One region of the Novosphingobium sp. RL4 genome, then DNA from elsewhere that is predicted to be linked to it. Evidence: riboswitches for the same ligand, from Rfam matches in the RefSeq annotation. Region 1 holds a riboswitch; each other region holds the start of a gene.

Region 1 (4,871 bases):
GAAAAAAGCCGCAGGCCGGACGTCACCCTCTGGTGAGCCCGGTCAGCGGCTTTGCTGCGAATATCGGTAAGGATGGCGCCCCGCCCTTGGAGCAGCGCATCCGAACATGGTCACGCTACATCGCGTGAGGCCTGTATCATCAGGCGATTCGCTTCATGTTGCAAGGCACAATATTCGCCGCCCGTGATCATCGCCGCATGAATGCGCGCAAGGGTGGCGCCGGAGAAGCGCAAGTCCATCAATTCAGATGGATTTTCCGCAAGGGCGCAATCGCCGCCGCTGGAACGAACCGGTCAATCCGGCTTCGCGAAGCCCGCAAGATAGTCCTCGATCCGTTCGGGATCGAACACGCGCCCGTCGAAGAAGCTGTCCGGCCCCAGCGTCAGGTCGCCCTGACGCGAGCCCACGGCGAGCGGCGCCGCCACCGCGCCTTCCAGCTTCATGCTGGCGCCCGGCATCGGCATGTCGCTGCCCGCCAGAGCGCGGCGGAACACGTCCGGACGGAATACCGCCCCCGCCCTCGCCGCATTCTCGGGCGTATGTTCGACCATGCCCCAGCGCGCGAGTTGCGAATAGATCCACAGCGCCTGGCTGCGCCAGGGAAACGGCGTCGCCTCGCGCGAGAACAGCATGAAATCGGGATTGGAGATCGGCGCATCCCCCGCCCGCGCGACGATCTGCCCGGTCAGCGCGCGCTGGATGAGATCGGCCGGCTGGTCGAGATAGCGGGGATCGGACAGCAGGTGCGCCAGCGCATCGTGGTTCTCCGGCGCATCGCACCACGCGGCGGCCCGCGCCAGCGCGCGCAGCAGCCGGTCGACGGTTTCGGGGTTCTCTTCCAGCCAGTTCTGGCGGAAGGCGAGCACCTTTTCCACGCCGCGGCGCCAGATCCGCTCCCCCACCGCCACGGTTTCGGCAAGGCCCGCCTCGATCGCGGCGCTGCCCCAGGGCTCGCCCGCGATGAAACCGTCGATCTCTGCCGCCAGCAGCGCCTCCACCATCAGCGAGGGCGGCAGCACCCGCAGCACCACGTCCCGGTCGGGATCGACGCCTGCGCTCGCCAGCCAGTAGCGCAGCATGAGCGCATGGCTGGAGAAGCGATGGACCACGCCGATCACCGGCTTGCGGCGCCAGAGGCCGATGGCCCCGGCGAAATCGTGCGCCGTGCCCAGCGGATCGGCGAGGCGGCTGGCCGGATCGGGATAGAGCGCGGCGGCGAAATCCTTCGCCATGACCAGCATGTTGCCATTGACGCCCAGCTTGTAGGGCGCGGCAAGCGCGGCGGGCTGCTGGCTGAGCCCCAGCGTCACCGCGACGGCGAGCGGCGCCAGCATGTGCGCGGCCTGCACCTGCCCATAGACCAGCCGGTCCCGCAAGGTTGCCCAGCTCGTCGTGCGCAGCAGGTCCAGCGCGAGCCCTTCCTCCTCGGCAAACCCTCGTTCCCGCGCGGCGGCAAGCACCGCCACGTCGTTCAGCGGCAGGAAGGCGATGCGCAGGTCCGTCGTCATATTCCGCCTCCCAGCAGGTCGCTGGCGGTGATGAGCGCCTGCGCCACGTCCACGATCTTCTTGCCCTGGTTCATCGCACCCGAGCGCAGCAGCGCATAGGCTTCCTGTTCGGAGAGGCTGCGCTGCGCCATCAGGATCGACTTCGCCCGGTCGATCACCTTGCGGTCGGACAAGGCTGTGCGCGCCTCGTCCAGTTCAGCCTGTATCCGTGCGAAGGCATTGAAGCGCCGCACCGCCAGTTCGAGCACCGGCTTGACCCGTTCCTTGCGGAGCCCGTCGACGACATAGGCCGAAACCCCGGCATCGATGGCCGCACCGATCATCGCCTCGTCCGACTGATCCACGAACATGGCGATCGGCCGGGCGAGCGCGCGGCTGACGGTGAGCATCTCCTCCAGCGTGTCGCGGCTGGGGCTGCCGAGGTCCATCAGGACGACATCGGGCGCCATCCGCTCAAGCCGGGCCACGAAGGCGCCGCGCGGCGGAACGATGTGAATGTCGTCATAGCCCGCATCGCGCAGGCCCTCCTCGAGAACCGTCGCGCGCAGCCCGCTGTCGTCGATGATGACGATTCTCATCGATTCCCCAATTTGATCGAACCCGTGCCCGTGTTTCCCCGCACATCGCCGAGAGCCGGTGCCGCGTCAATCGCCGTCCACCGGCCGTTGACGCGGCTCGCGCCTTTTCCTAGGCCGCCGTGACATCTTCAACCCACGGGGTGTCCTGGCGCTGTCAGGGCTGAGAGGCGGATCGGGGCCGTTCCCAGTCCGCAAACCCGCGAACCTGATCCGGCTCATACCGGCGGAGGAATAGGGACATGCACTGCTGCGGCTCGATGACTTTCGCCTTCACGCCGGGCGCCATCTTCAAGGACGAAACGCCATGAGCTTCTGCGACGCCATCTGGGACGAGGTCGCCCCGCTGCGCCGGTCGATCCTCGCGCATCCGTTCCTTGCCGAACTGGCGGGCGGCACGCTGGAGGCGGAGAGCTTCCGCCACTACATCGTGCAGGACAGCCTCTACCTTGCCGAATATGCACGCGTGCTGGCCATCGCGGCCGCCCGCGCGCCCACGGCGGCGGGCCGGCTGGAATTCTCGGACGGTGCCAAAGTGGCGGTGCAGGTCGAGGAAGCGCTGCACCAGGCGTTCTTCGCCCGGTTCGGCGTAACGGCACAGATGGCACAGGACAGCGAAGCGACGCCGGCCTGCCTCGGCTACACCGGCTATCTCGCCACCCTTGCCGCCACGCGCAGTTACGAGGAACTGATCGCGGGCATCCTGCCCTGCTTCTGGGTCTACTGGGAAGTCGGCTGCGACATCAAGCCGCGCGCTGCCTCGCCCAATCCCTATGCGGCATGGATCGACACTTACGCAGCCCCTTCGTTCGGCGAGGCGACCGCGCGCGTGCGCGCCCTGGTGGACGAAGCCGCCGCCAACGCCGCCCCCGCCACCCGCGCCGCCATGGCCACCGCATTCCGCAATGCCACCCGCTTCGAATGGATGTTCTGGGATTCGGCCTATCGCCGCGAGGGCTGGCCGATCTGACGGTTAAGGTCCGGCCTCAGCTCTCGCCGCGCGGTTCGCGGCGCCGGATCACCCAGGTCGCGCAGCCCAGCAGCACCGCCGCCACGCCCAGCGCCGGCAGCGGCCCGGGGCGCGCGATCAGGCAGAACGAGACGAAACCGATGGTCATCCCGGCAAGGGAGGCGATCTTGGCCGGGCGCGGGATCGCCCGCTCCGCCCGCCATGCCCGCAGCCCCGGTCCGAACCGGGGATGATTGAGCAGCCACGCCTCCAGCCGGGGCGAGGACCGCGCGAAGCAGGGCAGCGCCAGGATCATGAAGTCGGTGGTCGGCAGCAGCGGCACGAAGATGCCGATCACCCCGATCCCCACCAGCAGCAGCCCCAGCGCCATCCACGCCAGCCGCGCCGGACGGCCCCGCCGCAGGATCTCGTCGGAGGGCGCCCACACCGGCTGCGGAGACTGGACCGAAGTGGACTGGACCGAAGCGGACTGGACCGAAGCGGACTGGCCCGAAGCAGCGGGCGCCGCGGCAGCCGGATCGGCCGTTTCAGGCGGGGGCGACAGGGTGGAAGAGCTATTCGGCACGGATCACCATGGGCCCGTGCTATCGCAGTTGCGACTAATTCTCAACAGCACAATGGCTTGTGCCGTCAGATTTCAAGCTGGCTGCCCAGTTCGATCACGCGGTTGGTCGGCAGCTTGAAGAACTCCATCGCGCTCTGCGCATTGCGGACCATCGAGGCGAAGAGCTTTTCCCGCCACAGCGCCATGCCGGGTCGGCTCGACGGAATAAGCGTCTGGCGCGAGAGGAAATAACTGGTTTCCATCGGCTTGAACGGGCCGCCCGCGCGGTGCTCGGCGGCAAGCGCGGCGGGAATGTCGGCCTCGTCCATGAACCCGTAGCGCAGGACCATCCGGTAGAATCCCTGCCCGAGATCCTCGACATCGCAGCGATCCTCGGCGCCGACGTGCGGCACCCCGCGATTGGCGACGGTAAGGATCACCACGCGGTCATGGAGGATATGGTTGTGCTTGAGATTGTGCAGCAGGCCCGGCGGCACCCCCTCGACAGAGGAAGCAAGAAACACCGAAGTGCCCGCCACGCGCCTGACCCGCTCGCCCACCGACTTCAGGAAGACCTCGATCGGAATCGAATCCTCGTGCAGCCTCTCGCGCACGAGGCGGCGGCCGGTCGCCCAGGTGGTCAGCAGGGTGAAGACCACCGCCGCGACCAGCAGCGGGAACCAGCCACCATCGGGTATCTTGGTGACGTTGGAAGCGAAGTATAGCCCGTCGATGAAGAGGAAGCCCAGCGTCACCCCGCCGGCCACCAGCGGGTGCCATTTCCACACGGTGAAGGTCAGCACGCCCAACAGGCAGGCGGTGATAAGCATCGTCCCGGTCACCGCGATCCCGTAAGCCGCCGCCAGGTTGCCGGAACTGCGGAAGCCCAGGACCAGCAGGATCACCATCACCAGCAGCGCCCAGTTCACCAGCGGCACGTAGATCTGCCCCACTGCCTTGGCGCTGGTGTGCAGGATCTTCAGCCGCGGCAGGAAACCGAGCTGCACCGCCTGCTGCGAAACCGAGAAGGCGCCCGAGATCACGGCCTGGCTGGCGATGATCGTTGCCATCGTCGCCAGCGCGACGAGCGGCAGCCGCGCCCAGTCCGGCGCCATGAAGAAGAACGGATTGCTGATCGCCTCGGGATTGCGCAGGACCAGCGAGGCCTGTCCCAGGTAATTGAGCAGGAGACAGGGAAAAGCGACGTAGAGCCAGGAGATCGAGATCGCCTTGCGCCCGAAATGCCCCATGTCCGCATAGAGCGCCTCGGCCCC
Region 2 (4,871 bases), on a different replicon from region 1:
TCGGCCTCGCCATGCGTGATGGCGGGCCAGGTCGGTGCCTCCAGCGCGGTGCCCATCCCATGCACCATGTGGCCGGGTTCGGTGCGGCCGGACACGAGACGGGGCACCGCGCCGCTCACGGTCAGAAGGCGCGCGAAAGCGTCGCCACGAAGGCGCGCCCGCTTCCGACGTAATAGGCCGGCGACGAGCCCGAAATGACGGTGCCGCCGCGCCCCGTCGTATCCAGCGCATTGGGCGTGATCGAATAGACGCCCGACAGCACATGCGGGTTGGTCACGTTGATCGCATTGAGCCGCAGGTCCATCCGCTGCGCGTCGATCAGCCCGGCAAGATGGACGCCCACGGACAAGTCGAGCGTGGCATAGCCCTTGATGCTCTCGTCATTCATGAAGGTGGCGTACTGGCGGCCGACGTACTTGAGCGCGCTGCTGCCGAACAGGCGGCCGTCGTCATAAGTGGTGCCCATGGCGAACTGGAACTCGGGGCTGGATACCGCGCGCTTGCCCTTGGTCGGCAGATAATCGCCGCCGATGGCCAGGTCGTCGTTCAGGCGCGTGTGCAGGTATTCGCCCGAGAGATAGACGCTGACGCCCCTCGCCGGGCGATAATCGATCTCGCCGTCCAGTCCGTAGGAGGTCTGGCTGCCCCCATTGATCGTCGAATTGACGAGCGCGCCGCCGCTGTCGATCACGGTCGCCACCTGGCGGTTGCGGAAGTGATAGTGGAAGGCGGTGAGCGAGAAGGACAGGCTGGGGCCGATGTAGCGATAGCCCAGCTCCTCGGAGACCGAATATTCGTTCTTGAGATCCCCGCTCCCCTGGCTGACGAGTTCGCCGCCGTAATAGCTGTTGTAGAGCGCGAACTCGTTCGGGGTGCGGAAGCTCGTCGTGATGTTGGCGAAAAGCTGCTGCCGGTCGTCCAGCTTGTAATGCACCGCGGCGCGGGGCAGCGCGGCGAAGCTGTCGGCGCGCACTTTCGACTGTGGGCCGGGCAGGTAATTGCGGCCGTTGCGCAGCACGTCCACGCCCTTGAAGCCCAGGTCGACGCTCAGGCGCGGCGAAACCGCGATGCTGTCGGCCAGGAAGAAGCCTTTGGTGACGGTGACGGTCCGCGCATTCTCGTAAGCCAGCAGGCGGCCGTCGGCCGTGCGGATCGCCTTGTCCTGATAGCCCCACTGGTCCACCGGATGCCCATCGGCGCCGATCGAGGTGTAGGACTGGGTAACACGGTCGGTCCCGTAATCGAACCAGAGCCCGGCGGTGAGCGTGTGGGCGCCCGCCTGAAGCGTAAGCTTGCTGACATCGCCGACGCGAAGCTGCTTGCCGGTCCAGTTGCCAAGCACGGTGGCCACCCCGTCCACCGCGCCGGGCAGCGCGATCGGCTGGGTCAATTCCTCGGTGCCGAGAAAATTGCCGGTCGTGGCAAGCTGCGTGCCGTAAGGCGCATTGCCGTGGCCGAGCTGGAGATAGGCCGAACTGTCGAACGCCAGGCGATCGCCCAGCTTCAGATGAACCGGCGCCGCCACGTAGAAGTTGCGGAACGGCGCGCGGTAGAGCCTCCAGTAGTTGGTATTGCCCTCGGTGTACTGCCGATCGTAGTTGAAATCGCGGCCGGAGGCTTTCCAGTCGGCCAGCGTGGGGCTCGGATAGCTCGATGTCTTGGCGTCGTTGTACGAGAAGGAGATGCTGGCGCGGTTCCCGTCGCCCCATTCGCGCAGCAGCTTCGCATCGATATGCTGGCGCTTGTCGTATCCGGCGCCCCGCCAGTTGTCCGCGCGGTTGTTCGAATAGGAGACGAAGGCCTTGAGCCCGCTCGCCCCCAGCGTGCCGGTGTCCAGCCGCACGAAAACGCGGCGGGCATCGTAGGAACCGGCAGAAAGATTGACGAGGCCGCCCAGCTCCGATTTCGGATCGTCGAGCGTCAGCGATAGCAGCCCGCCCGCCGCGGCGACGACGGGCGCGTCGATATCGGCGGCCCCTTGCGCCAGCGCGATCTGCCGCACGTTCTCGGCATCGGCGAACTGCGAGGGATAGGCGTAGAAATAGCCGATATCGTTTTGCGGCGCACCTTCCATCACGACGCCGATCTGGTCCTGACCCAATCCGCGCAGGGTCAGGCTGGAACCGGTGGAGAGGCCGTAGGGATCGCTCGAAGACACGTTCGCGCCGGGCAGGAGGTTGACGAGCTGGAACGCATTGAGCGTCGGCGCCTGCTTGAGGATGAAGTCCGCCGAAATGGCGCTTACGGCCTTGGGCGCGGTCTGGTCCGGCAGCAGCCCCTCGGGATCGGGATGCCCGATCACCTGGATGTCGGACGGGCCGGCATCGTCGGCCGCCTCCGCCATCGCCGCGGGCGCGGCCAGCAAGGCCGGCAGAACCAGCGCGGCACCACCGATGCCGGTCAGGCCGCGAAGACAGGAAAAGTTACGGAAATTGGGCAGATTAATGGGCATCGTCTTACTGGGCATCTTCTCGCGTCCACTCCATCTGGAGGGACAACGGACCTGCCGCCAGCCCTCCCTACGCCGGTGTCAACCGGATCAGGTTCAGCGGGTCGTGGTCTGCAGACCACCTCTCAGCCGCGCATAAGCGGCCCCCCGGGGATAGGGCGCCTCTAGGCGGTCAGATGCGGGCTGGGAAGCGTTATTGAGAGCAAGGCACACCATTACCGCCCCACCGGCGTCCACGCGCGAGGATCCTGATCCACAGTCTTGCGGCTCTTTGCCTCCGCGATTTCATCCCGCCGCCCGCGCACGGCCTCGATCTGGCCGGCAGCGTCACGCGCATGGCGACTTTTGCACCGAAGGGCCGCATCGATCTGGCGACGGTCGACAACGAAATCGCCAGACTTGGGCGCCTCTGGTCAGTCAGCAACGCCAGCAATGAGGATAAGCTGGCAGCATTCCTCGACGCGGAAAGACTGGAGGAGATCGATCCCTTTGACCGCGTCCAGCTGGCTTACGTCGTGGACACATGCCGCGAGAGTACCTCCCTGTCCGAAGCCGGACGGCACCTGTTCTCCGCCTCGCGCGCGCGACGCAACAGCACCAACGACGCAGACCGGCTCAGAAAGTATCTGCCTCGCTTCGGATTGGATTTCGCAACAATCCGATAACGCAGGTTAGTGATGCCTGTTCACCGCAGACTAAAACTTAAAAAACTTGATCTAAATTATGATTGTATAATTAGTCACCCATTCCCAGCATCGTTCCAATGCGACCACGGGATGTCGCCCGCGGCCCCATCAATTCACAACCCTTTTCGGACGATCATCGGTCACCAAGTAAAGTCGATGATTTTCTAACTTAGTATTCTACGGTTTAAGGGGTAGCCTATCAAGCAGAGTTCTGGTGATATGGTCGCCTATCAATACCTTGGGAGAGATGATGAAGGGTGGCCTTGCATGGCGATCAGCAGCGGCACTGTCCCTGCTCTTAGCCTGTTCCGGATCGACGCACGAGGTCGAAAGGGTGGGCATCTACTATCTCCAATCGGAGCGCCTCTCCGGCCCGGAGACGGTCAATGGTTACGGATCAGCCAATGTCGGCGTCCTGGTGACCATTGACGTGAAAGGCCATGTCATCGACGCTCGGGTAGGAGACAACTTCTACAAGCTCGACCCCAAGCCAGCTCTTGAAGCTGCGCGGAAGTGGACATTCAAGCCTCAGTCGTTCGACGGGCATCCTGTCCAGGCAGTTGGCTTCATAACGATCAACTACGAAGCCGCCGAAACTGCTCCTGACCCGAAAGTCCCGTTCCCGGAAGGTAGCCCTCAGGATACCGAGGTTACGCTGCGAAGGACCGCCTGTTACGGATCGTGCCCCGATTATGAGGTTTCGATCAGGGGAGATGGCCGCGTCCGTTTCTCCAGCAATTATCCTCGCTTTCCCGGAAGCGCCGCCGACGTGCATCGTGCATTCAACGGGTACAATGTACTCTGGCCCGGCCCTCATGAAACGAACGTCGAGCCTGAAGCGGCTGCCGCCTTGTTCCAGAAATTTCGAGATGCGCACTTCATGGGGATGAAGCCGGATTACACGGCCGGCGTCACGGATAGTCCGACCTATGAACTCACCCTGAGAGTCGGCACAACCTCCAAGGTGGTGGTCGATTACGTGGGCCGGTCTGTCGGCATGCCTCGGAGCATGACCCAACTCGAGGATGCCGTGGATACTCTGGCTCAGACAGATCGGTGGATTCGGGGCAACGGCGGTACTGTCGCTCTACTCAAGCAGCAGCGGTTCGACTTCACTTCTCAAGCCGGCGCAGACCTCGTTCAAAGTGCCATAAGGCTTGCGCAAGCCTCACTCGGAAGGAATGATCCGACAGACCTTGTCCGAGCTGCTCTTGCCTCCGGAGTTCGTTTGGACGCTCTCATTAAGGCCGGACCGCAGGATAATTCCCCTTCTTCGCTGGCTCTTGGCGTTCTGATCGCCGAATTTGCGGCAGAGAGGGGAGATCAAAAGCTGTTCGACCGGATGGCAAAGCAGGGCTATGTTTCACGGATACCCAAGGCACGGTTGACGGCTCTGCTTGCCGAGGGAGTCGGCTGCAACGCCCCGATAGCTCGGGCCCTGGTGAATGCCGGTGCCGACCCCAAAGGGCAGGATAATGACGGGAATGCCCTGCACATATTTCGCGGAACCTATGGGGCTTGCGGGAAGGCTTCCAGCCGGGACCGTGCTGCAATGGCGCGCACCCTGATCACGCTTGGCGTTCCACTGGAGGGACGCGATAGCCTGGACTGGACTCCGCTCATGGGAACCAGCGATCTGGCGGTGACGAAAGTTCTCATCGAAGCGGGGGCGAAGCTGGACGCCAAGTCCAATGACGGCACCACACCTGTCCTTTCAGTGGATGACGACCGCATCG
Region 3 (4,871 bases), on a different replicon from region 1:
GCCTTGGGGTTGGTGAAGGTGGCGAGCAGGCTGTGGCCGGCGAAAGGCGTCTGCTTCACGCCGTCCACTTCGGTGGGGAAGGCGATGTGCGCGGCGTCGAGGATGGTCGGCGCGATGTCGTTGACGTGGCCGAACTGGCTGCGCACGGCACCCGGCTGGCTGGTGTGGCCGGGCCACGAGACGATCAGCGGATTGCGCGTGCCGCCGAAGTGCGAGGCGACCTGCTTCATCCACTGGAACGGCGTGGTGGTGGCCCAGGCCCAGCCCGCGCCGTAGTGGTTGGAAAGTTCCGGCCCGCCCAGCGCATCGATATGGGCAAGCTGGGTCGGCAGGTCGTGCGGCGCACCGCTGGCGGAGGCGCCTTCGTTGGTGATCCGGCCCTCGATCCCGCCCTCTGCGCTGCCGCCATTGTCGCCCACGACGTAGACCACCAGCAGGTTGTCGCCGCCCGGCCGCGCGCGCAGGGTCTGGATCAGGCGCCCCACTTCGTAGTCGGTCTGTTCCACGAAGGCGGAGTAGATCTCCATCTGCCGGGCATAGAGCTTGCGTTCGTCGGCCGAGAGGCTGGACCATGCCGGAATGCCCTCGGGCCGGGGTGTCAGCCTGGCATCGGCGGGAATGATGCCGAGCTTCTTCTGGCGGGCGAAAGTCTCCTCGCGGTATTTGTCCCAGCCGCCGTCGAAGCGGCCCTTGTTACGGTCGATCCACTCCTGCGGGACATGGTGCGGGGTATGGACCGCGCCGGTGGCGAAATAGAGGAAATAGGGCTTCTGCGGGGCCAGCGCGTCATGTTCGTCCACCCAGCCGACCGCCTTGTTCACCAGATCGGTGGTGAGGTGGTAGCCCTGCTCGGGTGTGGCCGGGGCGGGAATCGCGGTGGTGTCGTTGTAGAGGTGCGGCTCCCACTGGTTGTCCTCGCCGGACATGAAGCCGTAGAAATGGTCGAAGCCCAGCCCGGTCGGCCAGTGGTTGAACGGCCCGGCCGAGGAAATCTCCCACTTGGGCGTATTGTGCCACTTGCCGAAGGCGGCGGTGGAATAGCCGTTGCCTTGCAGGATGCGGGCGATCGAGGCGGTCTCGGCCTTCCAGATTGTGTTGTAGGCTGGGAAACCGGCGGGAATGTCGGCAAGGTTGCCGAAGCCGACCTGATGCTGGTTGCGCCCGGTCAGCAGCGATGCGCGCGTGGGCGAGCAGATCGCGGTGGTATGGAAGCGGTTGTAGCGAAGCCCTTCCGCCGCCAGTTTTTCCAGCGCGGGGGTGCGGGGCACGCCGCCGAAGGCAGAAGTTGCCGCGAAGCCCGCATCGTCGAGCAGGACCAGCAGTACGTTCGGCGCGCCCTTGGGCGCCTGCGGCGGCGCCGGAAAAGCGGGGGCGGAATCGGCGCGGGTGAGGCCGACCCTGCCGGTGAACACCTCGGCCACGTTTATTCTGGCTTCCTGCGCCATGGCGCCTGTGGTGAGCGCGGACGTGGCGAGCGAGGACGCGGCAAGCAGCAGCGCTGCCCTTGTGAAGACATGCATGGAATTACCCCAAGTATCATGGCGCGGGCATCTGCCGGCGCGTGACGAACGTTCCGATCGTGGAAATGGCGCGTGCCGGAACAGCCGGCCCCTGCGGGGGCCGGGAGCGGCGCGGGAAGGCCGGGCCCACAAGTCTGGGCTCCGGTTTTCGGCCTCAGGTCTGGATCATGTTCATGCGCATCGTTTCACCTCATGAGGAGGGAATCACGATGCTGGCGCGGTCGCCCGGGCATCGTGCGCTTTAGCTGTTGGTGACGCGGAGCAAGCTGCATCCCGATCAAAAGCCGCGGGTCGGCACCTGAATTGAACGCAGGGGCGACCGACCATCGCTCCCCCTTGGGTGTATTCTCAACTTAATTGATAGAGAATGTGAGTCAAGCCCGCGCCGCCGCACCATCGTCCCGGCGTGGGCCTGATCCGTCGGGAGTTCTCCGGCAGTGACGGCGCCGGACTTGCATCTGGCGGCCGGGTCCGGCATTATGCTGCGGTGCACAACAGTCCTGTCCAATCCTATCCGGTATGCCGTCCATGAGTGAAACACGCCTGAAGCTGATGGAGGCGATCACCCGCAAGCGCACCGTCACCGCCCAATACAATGGCGGCGTCATCAAGCTTGCCCCGCACCTGCTGTTCGAGCGGCATGGCGACCTGTTCGTCAGCGCGCTCAACATGAGCAAGAACTGGCGGAGCGAGGAAGACCGGAGGCTGGGCCAGTTCAAGCTGGCAGGGCTTGGCGCAACCGAACTGCTGGACGAAAGCTTCGACCCGTTGCCCTCGTTCGAACCGGCGGCCCCGCGTTCCGACGATACCCTTATCCTGGCGATCTGAGCCGGTTTCTCCCGTCGCTCAGGACGCTGTTCGCAGGGTCATGAGGGAGGAGGAATAGGGCAGGACCAGTTGCGCGGCGCGCTTCCAGTCGCCGCGCAACCAGAGATCGTGCGCTTCGGGCGGCAGGATCACCGGCATCGTATCGCGCCCTTCCGCCCGCAAGGCGGCGTTCGCCTCGCAAGTGAGCAGGGCGAAACTCGGCACTTCGCTGTCCTTCCATACCGCCGCCATCGCGAAGATCGGCTGGTCGGCCGCGCCGAACCAGTTCTGGCGGCGCTTGCCGTCTGTCGGGCTTGCCTTGCCCCATTCCATGAAAGCGGTGGCGGGCACCAGGCAGCGGAACTCGCTGTTGCGCAAGTTGCCGATCCAGAACGGGCTTTCGAGATTGCGCACGGTGAGGATGCCGTGGCGGCGCTGGTCGAAGGCGGCGGGCGGTGGCGGCACGCCCCAGAGGCGCGGCACCATGCGGCGCGGCAGGCGCTTTTCGGGGCGCGGCCCGGCCACGAACTCGCGGCCCATCGTCACCACCGGCGCGAATCCGCCGCCTGAAACCGAACCGCCGGGCCAGGGATCGTCACCGGCTTCGGCGCCCATGGCACGGGCGACTTCGCGGGCGGGCGCGTCGAGGCGATAGATGATCGGCATGTCTGTGAGGCCCTAGACGGCTGGAAAAGCCGCGTCTATCGTCCCCGCCATCCCCGGGGAGCTTGTGCCCAGGGCTTTCGAATCCCGAAAGCCGGACGGAAACAAATGGCTGAGAGGGGCAGGTCACGCTGCCCGACCCGTTGAACCTGAACCCGTTAACACGGGCGGAGGGAAGGGCGGGCCACAGGACACTTCTGTCGCGACCTTTCTTTCGTCCATAAGCCGAAGGAAAATCGCTTATGGCCGACATCAACTCCAAGCTGGAGATCGGCGTTACCACCGGACCCATTCGTGGGTCGAAGAAGATTCACGTCGGACCGCTAGGCGTTGCCATGCGGGAAATCCGCCTTGAGCCGGGATCGGGCGAGGCGCCGGTGCGTGTCTACGACACTTCCGGTCCCTACACCGATCCGAACGTCACCATCGATATTGCAGCGGGCCTTGCCGCCAAGCGCCGCGAATGGATCGTGGCACGCGGCGATGTCGAGGAATACGACGCCCGCGCAGTGAAGCCCGAGGATAACGGCCAGCTCGGCCCGGATCGTTCGGGCGGCGTCCCGGCCTTCCCCAACGTGGTGAAACGCCCGCTGCGCGCGAAGGCAGGCATGAACGTCAGCCAGATGCACTATGCTCGCCGCGGCATCATCACGCCGGAGATGGAATACGTCGCCGAGCGGGAGAACCTCGGCCGGGCGATGCTGAAGGAATATGCGCGCGACGGGCAAGACTGGGGCGCCGCCATCCCGGACTACGTAACCCCCGAATTCGTGCGCGAGGAAGTGGCTCGTGGTCGCGCCATCATTCCCTCCAACATCAACCACCCCGAATCCGAGCCGATGGCGATCGGCCGCAATTTCCTGGTCAAGATCAACGCCAATATCGGCAATTCCGCCGTCGCCTCGGACGTGGCGAGCGAGGTGGACAAGATGGTCTGGTCGATCCGCTGGGGTGCGGACACGGTGATGGACCTCTCCACCGGGCGCAACATCCACGACACCCGCGAATGGATCATCCGCAACAGCCCCGTGCCGATCGGCACCGTGCCGATCTATCAGGCGCTGGAAAAGGTCGGCGGCATTGCCGAGGACCTGACCTGGGAGGTGTTCCGTGACACCCTGATCGAACAGGCCGAGCAGGGCGTGGACTACTTCACCATCCACGCCGGCGTGCGCCTGCCGTTCGTGCCGCTCGCCGCCAAGCGCGTGACCGGCATCGTCAGCCGCGGCGGCTCGATCATGGCCAAGTGGTGCCTTGCCCATCACAGGGAATCGTTCCTCTACGAACGCTTCGACGAGATTACCGAGATCATGAAGGCCTACGACGTCGCCTACTCGCTCGGTGACGGCCTGCGCCCCGGCTCGATCGCGGACGCCAATGACGAGGCGCAGTTCGCCGAACTCTACACCCTGGGCGAACTCACCAAGCGCGCCTGGGCGCAGGACGTTCAGGTGATGATCGAGGGGCCGGGCCATGTGCCGATGCACAAGGTGAAGGAGAACATGGACAAGCAGCTTGAGGCCTGCGGCGAGGCGCCGTTCTACACCCTCGGGCCGCTGGTGACCGACATTGCGCCGGGCTACGACCATATCACCAGCGGCATCGGCGCGGCCATGATCGGCTGGTACGGCACGGCGATGCTCTGCTACGTCACGCCCAAGGAACACCTTGGCCTGCCGGACCGCGATGACGTGAAAGTCGGCGTCGTCACCTACAAGCTGGCCGCCCATGCCGCCGATCTGGCCAAGGGGCACCCGGCCGCCAAGGTCCGCGACGATGCACTGTCCCGCGCCCGTTTCGAATTCCGCTGGCGCGACCAGTTCAACCTCAGCCTCGATCCCGACACGGCCGAACAGTACCACGACCAGACGCTCCCGGCCG

The links. Region 1 has a riboswitch for thiamine pyrophosphate ahead of tenA (thiaminase II). Riboswitches for the same ligand answer to the same signal wherever they lie in the genome.
Positions count from the first base shown of each region.
Region 2: linked by a shared signal. The riboswitch ahead of U9J33_RS07415 (TonB-dependent receptor) and the one ahead of tenA (thiaminase II) in region 1 are both predicted to bind thiamine pyrophosphate.
Region 3: linked by a shared signal. The riboswitch ahead of thiC (phosphomethylpyrimidine synthase ThiC) and the one ahead of tenA (thiaminase II) in region 1 are both predicted to bind thiamine pyrophosphate.

Region 1 is NZ_CP141945.1:1,396,202-1,401,072, reverse strand. It holds gene U9J33_RS23150 (hypothetical protein) at 111-239, opposite strand; gene U9J33_RS23145 (ABC transporter substrate-binding protein) at 294-1,508, opposite strand; gene U9J33_RS23140 (ANTAR domain-containing response regulator) at 1,505-2,086, opposite strand; TPP riboswitch at 2,213-2,335, shown strand; gene tenA (thiaminase II) at 2,391-3,053, shown strand; gene U9J33_RS23130 (YbaN family protein) at 3,070-3,423, opposite strand; gene U9J33_RS23125 (potassium transporter Kup) at 3,684-4,871, opposite strand, start outside.
Region 2 is NZ_CP141944.1:1,492,828-1,497,698, reverse strand. It holds gene U9J33_RS07420 (phosphotransferase enzyme family protein) at 1-56, opposite strand, end outside; gene U9J33_RS07415 (TonB-dependent receptor) at 122-2,452, opposite strand; TPP riboswitch at 2,500-2,609, opposite strand; gene U9J33_RS07410 (hypothetical protein) at 2,785-3,114, shown strand; gene U9J33_RS07405 (DUF6438 domain-containing protein) at 3,383-4,871, shown strand, end outside.
Region 3 is NZ_CP141944.1:916,133-921,003, forward strand. It holds gene U9J33_RS04440 (arylsulfatase) at 1-1,520, opposite strand, end outside; gene U9J33_RS04445 (hypothetical protein) at 2,049-2,348, shown strand; gene U9J33_RS04450 (SOS response-associated peptidase family protein) at 2,367-2,993, opposite strand; TPP riboswitch at 3,038-3,183, shown strand; gene thiC (phosphomethylpyrimidine synthase ThiC) at 3,233-4,871, shown strand, end outside.